4 regions of the Streptomyces sp. NPDC094032 genome follow, and region 4 is predicted to be linked to each of the others. Evidence: riboswitches for the same ligand, from Rfam matches in the RefSeq annotation. Region 4 holds a riboswitch; each other region holds the start of a gene.

Region 1 (2,191 bases), on a different contig from region 4:
CTGCGAGCAAGGTCACATCCCCGCCGAGCCCCGCGACGTCGCCCCGCCCGTCGTCCAGCACGAACAGGAACCGTCCCGAGAGCGCCGCCGTCCACGCCTCCGCGCACAGCAGGGCGTCCAGCTCCCGCGCCCACAACTGCACGTCCGCGCCGCCGAGTCCGTCCAGTCCCGCGGTGGGCGAGGCGACGATGTTGCGGACGCGTTCGTGGGTGGGCGAGGGCAGCAGCCCGGCCCGGTCGAGGAGGGCGGCGAGCTCGCCGCCGCAGCCCTCGCCGAGCCCGCGCAGCTCCGCGTTGCCCCGCGAGGTGACGCTGACGCCGCCGTCCCCGAGGGACTCGGCCGCGTCGGCCAGGGCGAGGACCTGAGACTCCGTCAAAAGGCCGCCGGGCAGCCGCAGTCGGGCAAGCCGCCCGTCGTCCGCCGCGTGCAGTCGCAGCGCACCCGGACAGGCGTCGCCGCGGTCCCGTATGAGAGGTTCGCCCGGTTCGGGCGAGGTGCGTGGGGTGGCCGACATGGCGGCGAGCATACCCACGGCGGGATCGGCTCCCACCTGCCGAGAACGAGCCACGACCGGGGCCGGAGGCGGCCGTGACCGGGGCGGGGGCGCCTGCGGCCGGGGCTCGCGGCGGCCACGACCGGGACCTGGCCCCGTCGTCGCACCGGGCCCCGCCCCCGTCGTCGCACCGGGCCCCGCCCCCGATGTGATCCCCCCAACCCCCCACTCTCCCCCCGCCCCGCCCGCTCACGATCTAGGATGCAAGCGGCATGGGGTCCCAGGACCCCGGGGAGGAAGCCCGGTGGGAATCCGGCGCGGTCCCGCCACTGTGAGCCGGTCCGGATTCGTCCGGGGCGGTGAGTCAGGAACTCCCGCCGTCCATACGACCACCCGGGGCGCGGACAACCCCGAGGAAGGGCCTGAGCTCGCCATGCTCCTGCTGCTGTCGCACTCCGACACCGACCTGCTCAGCGCCCGCGCGGCGAACGCCGCCGCCGACGAGGGCGCGGTGGAGTGGCGGTTCGCCAACCCGGCCCGGCTGCCGTCCGGCGACCTCCCCGCGCTGCTCGACGGCGTCGAGCTCGTCGTCGTACGCCTCCTCGGCGGCCTGCGCTCCTGGGAGGAGGGCCTGGACACGGTCCGGGCGGCGGGCAAGCCGGTGGTGGTGCTCAGCGGCGAACAGGCCCCCGACGCCCAGCTGATGGAGGCCTCCACGGTCCCGGTCGGCGTGGCCACCGAGGCCCACGCCTACCTGGCGCACGGCGGCCCGGCCAACCTCGGCCAGCTGGCCCGCTTCCTCTCCGACACCGTGCTGCTCACCGGCCACGGGTTCGAGCCGCCGGCCGCCGCGCCGACCTGGGGCCCGCTGGAGCGCACCGCCACCGACGGCGAGGGCCCGACCGTCGCCGTGCTCTACTACCGCGCCCACCACATGAGCGGCAACACCGCCTTCGTCGGCGCCCTGTGCGACGCGATCGAGGCGAAGGGCGCCCGCGCGAAGGCGCTGTACGTGGCCTCCCTGCGGGCCCCCGAGCCGGAGCTCCTCGACGAGCTGCGCGGCGCCGACGCGATCGTCACCACCGTCCTCGCGGCGGGCGGCACCAAGCCGGCCGAGGCGCAGGCGGGCGGCGACGAGGAGGCCTGGGACGCGGGCGCGCTCGCCGCCCTCGACGTGCCGATCCTCCAGGCCCTGTGCCTGACCGGCTCGCGCGCCGCCTGGGAGGAGAACGACGAGGGCCTCTCGCCGCTGGACGCCGCCAGCCAGGTCGCCGTCCCCGAGTTCGACGGGCGGCTCATCACCGTCCCGTTCTCCTTCAAGGAGATCGACGAGGACGGCCTGCCCGCGTACGTCGCGGACCCCGAGCGCGCCTCTCGAGTCGCCGGCATCGCCGTCCGGCACGCCCGCCTGCGTCACATCGCGAACGGCGAGAAGAAGCTGGCGCTCGTCCTCTCCGCGTACCCGACGAAGCACTCCCGGATCGGCAACGCGGTCGGTCTGGACACGCCCGCCTCCGCCGTCGCGCTGTTGAAGCGGCTGATCGCCGAGGGGTACGACTTCGGGCCCGTCGACGAGATCCCCGGCCTCGTCTCCGGGGACGGCGACGAGCTGATCTACGCCCTGATCGAGGCCGGCGGGCACGACCAGGACTGGCTCACCGAGGAGCAGCTGGCCCGCAACCCGGTCCGCATCCCGGC
Region 2 (2,191 bases), on a different contig from region 4:
CAGCGTCGCGACCTCCTCCGCCTTCTGCCGGGCGAACGCCAGCCAGCGCGCGACCTGCGGATCCACGTCCCGCTCGGCCGCCGCGTCCAGCGGCACGTGCAGCAGGGAGCAGGAGGCCGCCACGTCGACCCGGTCGGCCAGGCCGAGGAGGGTCGCCAGGGTCGCAAGCGAACGCTCCAGATCGTTGATCCACACGTTCCGGCCGTCCACCACCCCCGCGACGAGCCGCTTGCCCGGCAGCCCGCCGACCGCCGCGAGGTCCGCCAGGTTCGCCGCCGCGGGACCCGTGAAGTCCAGCGCCAGACCGTCGACCGGCGCCTTCGCGAGCACGGGCAGCGCCTCGCCGAGACGGTCGAAGTACGAGGCCACCAGCAGCCGCGGCCGGTCGGTGAGCGCCCCGAGATCCCGGTACGCGCGGGCGGCCGCGTTCAGCTCCGCCGGGGTGCGGTCCTGCACCAGGGCCGGCTCGTCCAGCTGCACCCACTCCGCGCCCGCCGCCCGCAGATCCGCCAGCACCTCCGCGTACACCGGCAGCAGCCGGTCGAGCAGCGTCAGCGGGACGAAGTCGGCGGGCGCGTCCGCGGCCGGCTTCGCGAGCAGCAGGAACGTCACGGGCCCGACGAGCACCGGCCGGGCCGCGAAGCCCAGCGACAGGGCCTCGGTCAGCTCGCCGACCTGCTTGCGCGCGTCGGCCGAGAACACCGTCCCCGGGCCGAGTTCCGGCACCAGGTAGTGGTAGTTGGTGTCGAACCACTTGGTCATCTCCAGCGGCGCCACCTCCCGCGTACCGCGCGCCATGGCGAAGTACCCGTCGAGGGGGTCGGCGGCGACCGCGGCACGATGCCGGGCGGGCACCGCGCCCACCATCACGCTGGTGTCCAGGACATGGTCGTAGTACGAGAAGTCGCCGGTCGGCACCTCGCGGACACCGTCCTCGACGAGCTGCCGCCAGGCCGCGCGGCGCAGCTCCGCCCCCGTCCGGCGCAGCTGATCGGCCGTCACCCTGCCCTGCCAGTAGCCCTCGACGGCCTTCTTGAGCTCCCGGTCCGGGCCCTGGCGGGGGTATCCGTACACGGTCGTGGTCGTGCTGGTCACGGGACTCTCCTTCGCGAGTCGTGTGGGAGGACCCCGGTGGGACCACGAGCGCGCGAAAGGAGCGAGGAAACCCGGGAGACGGCGCATGCGCCGTGCCCGTACCGTCGCCGACCCGCCCACGAGGTCACCGGAATCTCCGCGCGCGGTCGTCACGCACGGGCAGTGGCAGGTCTTCGGACTCGCGGGCACGCCCTCCTCGTGGAGGACACCTACTGGCCGTCGCTTCCCGGACCCCCAGGGCCCAGTGCTGTTGACGGCGGTCGTTCCCGCTCACCGCTGCGGGGCAGTCCCGGATTCCCACCGGGTTCCCTCTTACGACGCATCCCGCCTGGCGGACGGGGCGAACCAGCTGCAACGCCCACCCTACGCCCTGCCGTTGGGAGCGAGAAGGCCGATCGGCGGGCACGCGGGGAACGGGGCGCGAACTGGCGGGCCGAACGCCTACCGGACGCCGCCCGGGCCCGACACAATCCCCCTATGACGATCACCCCGGTCACCCGGAGCGCTCAGCGGACGCGCCGCACCCTCCTCCACTTCGCCCGCGGCATCCTGACGAGCGCCGTGATCGGGGGCTCACTCGCCGGGCTCGTCGTCGGCACCGTCATCGAGAACCCGCCGCTCCTCGTCGCGGGCCTGGTCGTGCCCCTCGTCTACGGCCTGCTCGTCCTCGCCGCCGGAGCACCCGCACGCCGGCGGGAGGCGGCCGTCGTCCACCGCACCGCCCTCGGGAAGATCGAGAGCCGGCAGGCCACCGGCGGCGGCGACACCAGCGACGTCCTCGTACGCTTCGAGGCCACCGTCGCGCCGGACGACGAGCCGCCGTACCGCGTCGAGTTCACCCAGTTCATCAACGTCGTCGACCTGCCCGACTACCAGCCGGGCGGCACGGTCGTGGTGCGGTATCCGCCGGACCGGCCGTGGAAGGTCGAGATCGTGAAGCGGCCGACGCCCCAGGGGGAGGACCGCGCGGCCGGGGCCCGTATCGACTCGGTGCCCGGACCCGCCCTGACCGAGTCGCTCCCCGAGGGCAGCTCCGCCGCCGGCTTCGTCAACCTCTTCGCCCTGCTGCTCGCCGCGGCCGCCGTCGTCTTCCTCT
Region 3 (2,191 bases), on a different contig from region 4:
CAGCGTCTTCAGGAACGGCACGATGCCGTTGGAGTGCCCGTTGGTGCCGCGGATCAGCGAACCGCGGGCGCGGATGCGGGAGTACGAGAGGCCGATGCCGCCCGCGTGCTTCGACAGGCGCGCGACCTGGTGGTAGCGGTCGTAGATGGAGTCCAGCTCGTCCTGCGGGGAGTCGAGCAGGTAGCAGGAGGACATCTGCGGGTGGCGGGTGCCGGAGTTGAAGAGGGTGGGGGAGGAGGGCAGGTAGTCCAGGCGGCTCATCAGCCCGTACAGCGCGGCCACCTCGTCGACGGCGCGCGTCGACTCGTCCTCGGCGAGACCGCTCGCGACGCGCAGCATGAAGTGCTGCGGGGTCTCGATCACCTGGCGGGTGATCGGGTGGCGCAGCAGGTAGCGGGAGTAGAGGGTGCGCAGGCCGAAGTAGCCGAAGCGGTCGTCGCCCGCCGGGTCGATCAGCGCGTCGAGGCGCGCGGCGTGCGCGGCGACGAACGCGGCCGTGCGGTCGGCGATCAGGCCCTCGCGGTGGCCGACGGCGACGGAGGCCGAGAAGGAGGACGCGCCCTGTCCGGCGGCCTCGTCGGCGATGGTGACGGTGAGCAGCCGGGCGGCGAGCCGGGAGTACGCCGGGTCCTCGGCGATCAGTCCGGCGGCGGCCTCGGTGGCCAGCTCGCGCAGCTCCGCCTCGTCCGCGCCCGCGCTGCGGCCGCGCAGGGCGGCGGCGGCGACCTTGCCGGGGTCGGTGTCCGGGAGGTCGGCGGTGAGATCGGTCAGGGTCCGCAGCAGTACGGTGCCGGGTCCGTCGGTCTCGATCGCTGCGGCCGGATCGGCGGGCGCGATGGTCACGTGGGGGCTCTCCCTCGCTCGGCTCGGAGCCAGGACGGGAGGCGGGAACGGGCGGCCGTACGCACGGCGGCGCCGCGTCCACCGGCCCACTCCGCGAGGCCCGGACGTCTGTGGCACCCGGAACGGACGGACCGGGCGCGCTGCCGGCAGGTCCTCGGACTCACCCTGGGCGCGAAAGCGCGCAAAACACACCGTTGCGGGACAGTTCCGGATTTCCACCGGATTCCCCTGCGGCGACAGCGAGGACGAGCATACATGTGGGGGGCTCCGCTCGCGGAACCCCCCACATGTTGTGTCGGTCGGAGCTGCGGTCAGAGCTCCAGAACGTAGGTGAAGAGCATGAATTCCGAGCCCTGGACGGGATTCCAGTCCCGTTCGGGGGAGCGGGTGAAGCCCAGTCGCTCATAGACGCGGTGGGCGGTGGACATGGCCGGCTGGGTGGACAGCACGATCCGCGCGCAGCCCTCCACGGCCCGCGCCCGGTCGACGCAGGCCCGCACCAGGGCCTCCCCGACGCCCCGGCCGCGGGCGGTGTGGGCGACGGCCAGCATGCGGAACTCGGCCTCGCCCTCCCGGGCGATGTCGGCCCACTCCCCGCCGCCGGCGGTGAAGGTCACCCCGCCGAGGACCGGGCCGGCCGGATCCGTGGTGTCGACCGCCACGAGCACCTCGGCCTCGGCGTCCCGCCGGGCCACGTCCCGCAGCAGGTGCTGGTACTCGTCGTCCTCGCCGAAGGCGAGGAACCCGTCGTCGAGGTAGGCCCGCGCGGTGACCTCGCCGAGGGCCTCGTACTCCTCGGGCCGTATCGCCCTGATCGTGAAGTCCATGACCGGCAGTCTGCCCCCGGCACGGCTCCGCCCGCCTCCGGATATGCCGGGGGCGGGCGGAGCGGGCGGAGCGGGCGACCAGGGGCTCAGTGCCCGGCGGCACCCACCTTCGGGAGCTCGGTGACGACACCCGCGTCCCCGGCGTCCGCCGTGTAGTCCGCGGGCGAGGTCTCGTCGACGCCCTCGGGCGCCTTGAGCGCCTTCAGGACGACGGTGAGGACCACGGTGACCACCAGGTTGAGCACGAAGGCGGTGAGGCCGATGTAGCCGATCTCGCCGATGCCGGGGATCTCGGCCGACGAGCCGCCGAAGTGCTTCTGGGTCGGGCTGGCCACGCCGTATGCCGCGGCCGTGCCGTAGACCATGCCGACGGCCCAGCCGGCGAGCAGCGCCCAGCGGTGGAACCAGCGGGTGAACAGGCCGCCGACCAGGGCGGGGAAGGTCTGGAGGATCCAGATGCCGCCGAGCAGCTGGAAGTTGATGGCGACGGTCTTGTCCATGGTGAGGACGAAGACCAGCGC
Region 4 (2,191 bases):
TCGGCCGGCTGGGACGCGGTCAACGGCCCGACCATCGTCACCAAGGTCCTGATCCCGGCCGTCGCCGCGCCGATCGTCGCCGGTCTGGCCGCGATGGTCGCGACCCGCCTGACGTACCGCCTCGGCGCCAAGTCGAACACCGGCACGAAGGCCACCGCCAAGGGCTACCGGGCCGGCCAGATCGCGTCCGCCGGTCTCGTCTCGCTCGCCCACGGCACCAACGACGCCCAGAAGACGATGGGCATCATCACCCTCGCCCTGGTCACCAGCGGCGTCCTGGCCCCCGGCGCCAACCCGCCCATGTGGGTCATCGTCTCCGCCGGTGTCGCCATCGCGCTCGGCACCTACCTCGGCGGCTGGCGCATCATCCGCACCATGGGCAAGGGCCTCACCGACCTCCAGCCGCAGCAGGGCTTCGCCGCCCAGACCAGCGCCGCGACGGTCATCCTGGCCTCCTCCCACCTGGGCTTCTCGCTCTCCACCACCCAGTCCTGCTCGGGTGCCGTGATGGGTGCCGGCCTCGGCCGCAAGGGCGGTGTCGTCCGCTGGTCGACCGCCACCCGGATGTTCGTCGCCTGGGGTCTGACCCTGCCCGCCGCGGGCCTGGTCGGCGCCGCCGCCGAGTTCCTCACCAAGCAGGGCACCTGGGGCATCGCCGCCGTCGCGGTCCTGCTCGTGGCCGGCTCGGCCGTGATCTGGTCGCTGTCGCGCCGCAAGCCGGTCGACCACACCAACGTCACCGCCGACGACATCGACGCCCCCGCCGCCCCGGCCGAGCCCGCGGGCGTCGTGACCACCGCCATCGCGGCCGTCACCCCGCCGCCGCCGGCCGGCTCCGTCGCCGCCGTCGCGGACGCGGACCTGAAGACCACCATCCCCACCCCGGGCCCCACGGACCCGGCCGCTCCCCCGGCCCCCGCCGCCGCGGTCTAAGGAACTGGAACCAAGCATGAAGATCGACTGGGCAGCCCTCGGCTCCGTCTTCGGAGTCAGCCTCGTGGCGACCGTCGCGCTGGTGGGCCTCTTCACCCTCGGTGTCATGGGCCTCTCCAAGCAGGAGGAGGCCGCCGAGAACGGCGGCTCCGCCACGCTCGCCGTCACCGGCGCCTACGCCTGCTTCGCGCTGTGCCTGGCGGCCGTCTCCTACGGCATCTACCTGATCGTCGCCTGACGCACCGAGCACACCGGCCGGGCGGTCCGCACCACGAGGTGCGGGCCGCCCGGTCCTCGTGTCTGTGGCGCTCCGCACAGTGACCCGACGCAGGTCAAGGGTGAGTTGACGGCTGTTCGCACAGCGTGGTGGACTGCCGGGGCCATTACGGCGGCAGTAGAGGAAGTCCGGTGCGATTCCGGCGCGGTCCCGCCACTGTGACCGGCCCCCCGGGGCCGGGAGTCAGGAACTCTCGCCGCCGGTCACGTCGATCCAGGGCGCGGACCCTGAGTGAGGACAGAGCGCCATGCCCGGCCGCGGCCTCAGCATTCCCGGTGCCTTCTCGGGTGCCACCAGCGCCTTCGCGTACGGAGCGGCCGCCGGCCTCGCCGTCGACCTGCTCGCCGGCGACCCCCGCCGCGGCCATCCCGTCGCCGCCTTCGGGCGCGCGGCCGGCGCCGTCGAGGAACACCTGCTGCGCGACCACCGCGGCTGGGGCGCCCTGCACACCGCCGTCTGCGCCGGATCCACCGTGGCGCTCGGCGCGCTGGCCGCCCGTACGGTACGGGGCAGCCGCACCGCCACCGTCGCCCTGACCGCCGCCTCCGTGTGGGCCGTCGTCGGCGGTACGACCCTGGGCCGCGAGGCCCGCGCGATCGGCGGGGCGCTCGCGGCCGGGGACCTGGAGGTCGCCCGGGAGCGCCTGCCGCACCTGTGCGGACGCGACCCGCACTCCCTGGACGGTCCCGCGATGGCCCGCGCGGTCGTCGAATCGGTCGCCGAGAACACCTCCGACGCCGTGGTGGGCGCCCTGTTCTGGGGCGCCGTCGCGGGCGTGCCGGGCCTGCTCGGCTTCCGGGCGGTGAACACCCTGGACGCGATGGTCGGCCACAAGTCGCCGAAGTACCGCCGCTTCGGCTGGGCCTCGGCCCGGCTCGACGACCTCGCGGGATGGCCCGGCGCCCGGCTCACCGCCGTGCTCGCCACCGTCGCGGGCGGCGACCCGCGCGGCGCGGCACGCGCCTGGCGCGCGGACGCCTC

The links. A riboswitch is a leader RNA that binds a small molecule or an ion and turns the genes downstream of it on or off. The one in region 4 is predicted to bind cobalamin.
Region 1: another riboswitch for cobalamin. It lies ahead of cobN (cobaltochelatase subunit CobN); the one in region 4 lies ahead of ABTZ54_RS20110 (cobalamin biosynthesis protein).
Region 2: another riboswitch for cobalamin. It lies ahead of metE (5-methyltetrahydropteroyltriglutamate--homocysteine S-methyltransferase); the one in region 4 lies ahead of ABTZ54_RS20110 (cobalamin biosynthesis protein).
Region 3: another riboswitch for cobalamin. It lies ahead of ABTZ54_RS26835 (ribonucleoside-diphosphate reductase subunit alpha); the one in region 4 lies ahead of ABTZ54_RS20110 (cobalamin biosynthesis protein).

Annotation. Positions count from the first base shown of each region.
Region 1 is NZ_JBEOUE010000025.1:64,112-66,302, forward strand. It holds gene ABTZ54_RS28520 (ferredoxin-like domain-containing protein) at 1-514, opposite strand, end outside; cobalamin riboswitch at 748-886, shown strand; gene cobN (cobaltochelatase subunit CobN) at 927-2,191, shown strand, end outside.
Region 2 is NZ_JBEOUE010000026.1:19,402-21,592, forward strand. It holds gene metE (5-methyltetrahydropteroyltriglutamate--homocysteine S-methyltransferase) at 1-1,095, opposite strand, end outside; cobalamin riboswitch at 1,259-1,443, opposite strand; gene ABTZ54_RS28885 (hypothetical protein) at 1,573-2,191, shown strand, end outside.
Region 3 is NZ_JBEOUE010000022.1:56,923-59,113, reverse strand. It holds gene ABTZ54_RS26835 (ribonucleoside-diphosphate reductase subunit alpha) at 1-843, opposite strand, end outside; cobalamin riboswitch at 972-1,096, opposite strand; gene ABTZ54_RS26830 (GNAT family N-acetyltransferase) at 1,155-1,670, opposite strand; gene mctP (monocarboxylate uptake permease MctP) at 1,757-2,191, opposite strand, start outside.
Region 4 is NZ_JBEOUE010000013.1:156,821-159,011, reverse strand. It holds gene ABTZ54_RS20120 (inorganic phosphate transporter) at 1-933, shown strand, start outside; gene ABTZ54_RS20115 (hypothetical protein) at 950-1,171, shown strand; cobalamin riboswitch at 1,284-1,425, shown strand; gene ABTZ54_RS20110 (cobalamin biosynthesis protein) at 1,458-2,191, shown strand, end outside.